Regions from separate parts of the Photobacterium minamisatsumaniensis genome, predicted to be linked through region 2. Evidence: predicted binding sites of a transcription regulator. Region 2 holds the regulator's gene; the other holds the start of a gene.

Region 1 (3,426 bases), on a different contig from region 2:
CACCCGCCATAACCCCAACTTTTATTTTGCTGTTATCGATAACGGCTTCTTTGTCGCCACAACCAGCTAGTACTAGCGCAGATGCTAGGCCTGCAACAGCAAAAAGATTCTTCAAGTTAAACGCCATGTTATTTCTCCTTAAATTGGGGTTTTCCGTAATTCTAGATAGTAATTGTCTTTTATATATCTTTTAAATCGTGTTCTTTTAGCGATGATCGAAACGCTTAACGAGGTGATCGCCAGCAGATTGAATAATCTGCACCAAGATGACCAGCATGACCACGGTGATTAACATGACTGTGCCATCGAATCGCTGGTAGCCATATCGGATACCGACATCGCCAAGGCCGCCACCGCCAACCGTTCCCGCCATCGCTGAATAGCTGACAAGGGTAACCAGTGTAATCGTAACTGCATTAACAATACCCGGTAATGCTTCAGGCAATAGTACCTTGCTGATGATTTGGCTTGGTTTTGCTCCCATAGCTTGCGCGGCTTCAACTAAGCCTGTTGGTACTTCAAGGAGTGCGCCTTCCACTAAACGGGCAATAAAAGGAATTGCACCTACGGTTAGCGGGACGATAGCCGCAGCGGTACCGATGGAACTACCGACAACGAAGCGGGTAAAAGGAATGATTGCCACAAGTAAGATAATAAACGGGATCGAACGGCCAATATTGGTCACGATACCGAGTACTTTGTTTACGAATGGATTTGCCAGCAAACCGTTTTCTTTGGTTAGGTGCAGTGCAACGCCGACAGGGATACCGATCAAAAAGCCAATAAGTCCTGATACAAAAACCATTACCAGGGTTTGGCCTAGGGCATCAATTAGCAGTTGAACGAGACGTTCGTTTTCTGTCCACCAGGTTACAACAGATTCAAGCAACATAACCTAATACCTCTACATTGACTTTATGATCACGAAGGAAGGCAATGGCCTGTTCCGCAGCTTGCTCGGTACCGAATAATTCAGCCAACATAAGGCCAAATTTAACGCCTCCAGCATAGTCCATATCTGAACTTAGAATACTGATATCAATATTAAACTCACGGGCAACTTGTGATATCAACGGCGCATCTACCGACGCACCAGTAAACTCTAAGCGTACTAATGGGTAGCTGTTATCGATACGGGTTTCAACCATGCGTGCACGGTAATCTTCAGGAATTGAGAGATCTAGCGTAGAACGGATAAACTCACGTGCAAGGGCTGTTTTGGGGTGAGCAAAGATATCACCGACAGGGCCTTTTTCGACCAGCTCACCATCTCCGATAATTGCCACTTGTGAACAAATACTTTTGACCACGTCCATTTCATGGGTAATAAGCAAAATGGTTAGGTTTAATTTACGGTTGATTTCTTTGAGTAACTCTAAAATAGACTGAGTTGTCGCTGGATCAAGTGCGCTGGTGGCTTCATCACAAAGTAGTACTTTCGGATCAGAAGCCAAGGCACGCGCAATGGCAACCCGTTGCTTTTGTCCGCCACTTAAATTTGATGGATATGTGTCGCTTTTATCGGCTAAGCCTACGAGTGTAAGAAGTTCATTGACCTTCATCTCGATGGCATCTTTTGACGCGCCAGCCAGTTCTAGTGGTAACGCGATATTCTTGAAAACGGTACGGGATGAAAGCAGGTTGAAATGTTGGAAAATCATGCCAATTTTTCGGCGAGCTTGGGTTAGCTCTTGGCTTGATAGCATCGTAAGATCGGTGCCATCAACAATGACATGACCGCTAGTTGGTTTTTCCAAAAGGTTAACACAACGGATCAGGGTGCTTTTACCTGCACCGGAAGAGCCTATTACGCCGAAGATCGTGCCTTGTTCAATGGTAAGGTTAATATCACGCAGCGCGTGGATCTCCCTTTCCCCCTGATAGAACACCTTGTTAACTCTATTTATTTCTATCATTGTTCATCCTGAATCATATGCCGTATATGTTATTACTTATCGTGAAGCGTTAATGGCATATTGTCATGTTGTTTTATGTGTTTGCATTATTTTTATCACGTGAGATAACAGTTAGCTAACCTCATCTATTGCGTTGATGCTATGGGCTAAGACAAATGAAGTCAATAGATATTTTTACGTCTAGACGTCCAAACGGCTTTGTGGCTATTTTGATTCAATGATTACTGAAATTGAATAACTGAGCAGCAACGGTGATAAAGAGGTGAATCCAGCTGCGACCCATGTCATAATTTGACGACTACAATACAGCTAGACAGAGGGCTGACGCTTGGCTAAACCAGCAGTTTTTATCGATCGTGATGGTGTGATTAATGTTGATCATGGTTACGTACATACCGTGGATGACTTCGAGTATGTTGAAGGTGTCTTTGATGCCTGCAAACAGCTAAAGGCGATGGGGTATATGCTTGTTCTGGTGACCAACCAAGCTGGGATCGCTCGAGGCATGTATACCGAAGATGACTTTCTAACCTTGACGGAGTGGATGGACTGGAACTTTGTCGATAACGGTGTTGAGTTCGACGGTATTTATTATTGCCCGCATCACCCAACGGAAGGCAAAGGTGATTACCTGCAAGACTGTGATTGTCGTAAGCCAAAGCCGGGCATGTTCATTTCAGCCCGTGATTTCTTGAAAATCGACATGGCGAACTCGGTGATGATTGGCGATAAAGCTGATGATATGGAAGCGGCTGCAGCGGCAGAAGTAGGGACTAAAATTTTGGTTCGTACGGGCAAGCCAGTAACTGAAGCGGGTGAGAGTATCGCGACTGTTGTGCTTGATAGCGTAGCAGATGTACCGACATGGTTGGCAGCACGCTAACTGCACGGTGACGTTGCTATATAAGAAGGTCGCTGAGGCGGCCTTTTTTATGGGCTAAACATTGGCGAATTACGCCATAATATGACTATATATTCACCACTGTTTATTTTCTTCATAAATGCTTTCCTTTATTTCCCTTTTGTTTCAGAAGCTTAATCCTTGGCATGTAAACTGCAATGTCTCAGTTTCTAATACTGGGAATGTAAGGAGAGAGACATGAATACAATAGCTGCTGGTTGTTTGGTGCTGTTTTCGACGATAAGTACCGCTTATGCACACGCCGATGAGAAGAGTGATGTACGGTGGCATGATGATCTTAACGTTGTAATGGCCGAACAAAAACGCGCTGTTGTTGAGTCGTTAAATGCAAAAAATCGTTATCAGGTCGTAATGTCGCTACAGCAATCCCATCAACAAATGATGAATGACGCTCTGATATCTCGCTCGGAAGATCCTATCTATGATACTCAGCCACGTATAGAGCAACCGGATACGGATAAAATCGAGATAGCGAGTAAGTAAACATATCGAGTAGAGATAAAAAACGGGAAGCTAATGCAGTGCAAAAGCTTCCCAAAAGAGTGTGACTGACTCACACACAGATCATTGGTAATCGTTGAAAGGTTA
Region 2 (3,426 bases):
CCAAGCCGCTAGCAGCAAAGCGGTGAAAAAAGGAGCGTATCTGTTGATCTAGGGAGGATGATTGATTACTATACGCCGCCTGAATTCGGTGTATTGGCTATGCTGCCGTTACACTATTATTATTAACGACGTGTGGTGCCCGGCTTTGGATCGGGAGAGCGACACGGCCTTACTTTTGAGGTTATCCCATGAAACAAGGTATCCACCCACAGTACACTGCAGTTAACGCTCGTTGTTCTTGCGGCAACACTTTCGTATTTAACTCTACTATGAGCAAAGACATCAACCTTGATGTATGCGATAAGTGTCACCCTTTCTACACTGGTAAGCAGCGTCAGGTTAGCACTGGTGGTCGTATCGACAAATTCAACAAGCGTTTCGGTGCTCTTTCTACCAAGTAATTGGCAGAAAATGTTGAAAGAAGAGGGATGCTACGGCGTCCCTTTTTTTATGCCTATTTATTATAAGACTAAACATCCCTCGACGAATCCCTGCCTCATTTTCTGCTAGTATCTTTAATAACCAAATGTATTCTGGTGCATTGATTTATATCGCTCTGAACCAAAAAGTTTGCACGAATTGCTCTATACAGGCTTAGCTGTGCGACTATATTCCGTGATTGAAAGCGATGAAATTGATAGTTATTGACCACTTTCGCCTTTACTTGACTATTCTGCTCGGGAATTAATGGCATGACCAGATGTTCGATACTAGGATTTTGTGCTGCTATAGAATATGCTCTACCTCTAAATTATTAAATAAAGTCACTTCCAGTCAGGATTTCGAACACTATGTCGTCTGAAGATTTTCGCCAACAAGCTTTGCACTACCATGCTTACCCAGTACCAGGCAAAATTGCCGTTGAACTCACTAAGCCAGCCAATACTGTAGAAGATCTTGCTCTTGCTTATAGCCCAGGTGTGGCTGAGCCAGTGCGTGAAATCGCACAGAATGCTGAAAATGTTTATAAGTACACGGGTAAGGGCAACATGGTTGCTGTTATCACCAATGGTACTGCGATCCTTGGCCTTGGTAATTTAGGCCCATTGGCATCGAAGCCAGTCATGGAAGGTAAGGCGTTATTGTTCAAGCGCTTCGCAGGCCTAGACTCGATTGATATCGAAGTTAAACACCGTACGATCGATGAGTTTGTTGATACCGTTGCGAACATTGCTGACACCTTCGGTGGTATCAATCTTGAAGATATCAAAGCCCCAGACTGTTTTGAGATTGAAAAGCGTTTGATCGAACGCTGCCATGTACCGGTTTTCCATGATGATCAACACGGTACCGCAATCGTAACGGCTGCGGGCATGCTTAATGCACTTGAGCTTCAAGGCAAAGAGATTGGCGAAGCTGTGATTGTTTGTCTAGGTGCTGGTGCGGCTGCGGTTGCTTGTATGGAGCTATTGATCAAGTGTGGCGCACAGCGTGAGAAGATCTACATGCTTGACCGTAAAGGTGTGATCCACACACGTCGTGACGATATCAATGAATATAAGCAATTATTCGCCAATAATACCGATAAGCGCACATTAGAAGATGTTATCGAAGGTGCTGATATCTTTGTCGGTGTATCTGGTCCAGACTTGCTTGCGCCAGAACTGCTTAAGCTTATGGCGGATCAGCCGATTGTTTTTGCTTGTTCGAACCCTGATCCAGAAATTAAACCAGAGCTGGCTCATGCCGTTCGCGATGATTTAATTATGGGTACAGGTCGTTCTGACTACCCGAATCAGGTAAACAACGTTATCTGTTTCCCATTCATTTTCCGCGGTGCATTGGATGTGCGTGCGAGTGAAATTAATGATGAAATGAAATTGGCTGCGGTAAAAGCGATCCGTGAACTAGCCCAAGAGCCAGTACCTGCGGAAGTGGTTAAAGCGGCTGGTGTCGATAAGCTAGAGTTTGGCACCGATTATATTATTCCAAAACCGATGGATCCACGTTTGCTACCACGCGTTGCGAAGGCAGTCGCGCAAGCCGCGGTTGATTCGGGTGTGGCTCGAATCGAGATGCCTGTCGGTTATATGGAAAGCTAATCTGCTTTAGGTTGCCTTACCAATAAAAAAACCAGCCCCAGGCTGGTTTTTTTATTTTTGTTGACGAGAAAAGGAGGTTTACTCGTTAATGTCTTCGTACTTAATGCCCATCTCTTCCATTAGCGCTTTTGCTTCGGCTGGCAAGTCGTCAGGGCAATCTTTACGGATATCTTCATCGGTCGGCAGGGGCTGGCCCGTGTATGCGTGCAAGAAGGCTTCACATAGCAACTCGCTGTTGGTGGCATGGCGTAAATTATTCACCTGACGGCGAGTGCGCTCATCAGTTAAAATTTTAAGCACCTTCAATGGAATCGAAACAGTAATTTTTTTTACTTGTTCGTTTTTCTTACCGTGTTCCGCGTATGGACTGATGTATTCGCCATTCCACTCTGCCATTGTTAACCTTCTCAGCGATGTTTGATTGAATAAATATGATAGGAGTGAATTCTAGCCGGATTTACTGCCATAAGCAAAGACATGTAGACGTCTAGAAGTGTTGACGTCTTTTGTAAATATGGTTATGTTGTTGCATAAACGTTATTCGCAGCAGGGGCTCGCCCCGACAAGGAAAGTAATATGAGTGATAAGAAGCTTGCCACTATAGCCGTTCGTACTGGCATTGAGTCAGACTCTCAGCACAATGCCGTTGTGCCGCCGATTTACCTGACATCAACCTACAGCTTTCCTCGGTTGGGTGAGCTTCCACAATATGATTATTCTCGCTCTGGTAACCCCACCCGTAACATGCTCGCCGATGCCTTGGCAGAACTCGAAGGCGGCGCAGGTGGTGTGGTAACCAGCTGTGGTACTGCTGCAATTAACTTACTCGCATCGGCCTTGCTTGGCCCAGATGATCTGGTTATTGCCCCACACGATTGTTATGGCGGTACGTATCGTTTGTTTAATACGCGAGCGACGAAAGGTGACTTTAAGGTCCGTTTTGTTGATCAAACCGACCCTGAGGCCTTGGCTCAAGCATTGGCATTAAAGCCAAAACTGGTTTGGGTTGAAACACCGTCTAACCCATTACTGCGAATTGTAGATGTTGCGGCATTGTGTACATCTGCAAAGCAAGAAGGCGCATTGGTTGCGGTTGATAATACTTTCTTATCTCCAATCCTTCAGCAGCCCATTGCACTAGGGGCTGATTTTGTGATCCATTCAACAACCAAGTACATCAACGGCCATTCAGATGTTGTCGGTGGCGTATTGATCTCTAAAGAAGCGGAGCAGGCCGAGACGATTGCTTGGTGGGCGAACTGTATTGGCGCAACGGGCGCACCGTTTGATGCTTATTTGACGCTGAGAGGCTTACGAACCCTTGCTCCAAGAATGCGGATGCATGAAGAAAACAGCGCCAAAGTGCTGGCTTATCTACAGCAAC

The links. Region 2 encodes MetJ, which represses methionine synthesis genes. Its sites were predicted from a motif close to TTAGACNTNTANANGTCTAA; they were not measured.
Region 1: the regulator MetJ is predicted to act here: its motif matches at 2,089-2,108, upstream of metN (methionine ABC transporter ATP-binding protein MetN).

The regions. Positions count from the first base shown of each region.
Region 1 is NZ_JAKJSI010000052.1:37,787-41,212, forward strand. Features, by position in the region: gene L4D78_RS24170 (MetQ/NlpA family lipoprotein) at 1-127, opposite strand, end outside; gene L4D78_RS24175 (methionine ABC transporter permease) at 206-892, opposite strand; gene metN (methionine ABC transporter ATP-binding protein MetN) at 882-1,916, opposite strand; gene gmhB (D-glycero-beta-D-manno-heptose 1,7-bisphosphate 7-phosphatase) at 2,245-2,799, shown strand; gene L4D78_RS24190 (hypothetical protein) at 3,016-3,321, shown strand; gene L4D78_RS24195 (hypothetical protein) at 3,424-3,426, opposite strand, start outside.
Region 2 is NZ_JAKJSI010000014.1:151,231-154,656, forward strand. Features, by position in the region: gene rpmE (50S ribosomal protein L31) at 189-401, shown strand; gene L4D78_RS06850 (malic enzyme-like NAD(P)-binding protein) at 792-2,042, shown strand; gene metJ (met regulon transcriptional regulator MetJ) at 2,121-2,438, opposite strand; gene L4D78_RS06860 (O-succinylhomoserine (thiol)-lyase) at 2,619-3,426, shown strand, end outside.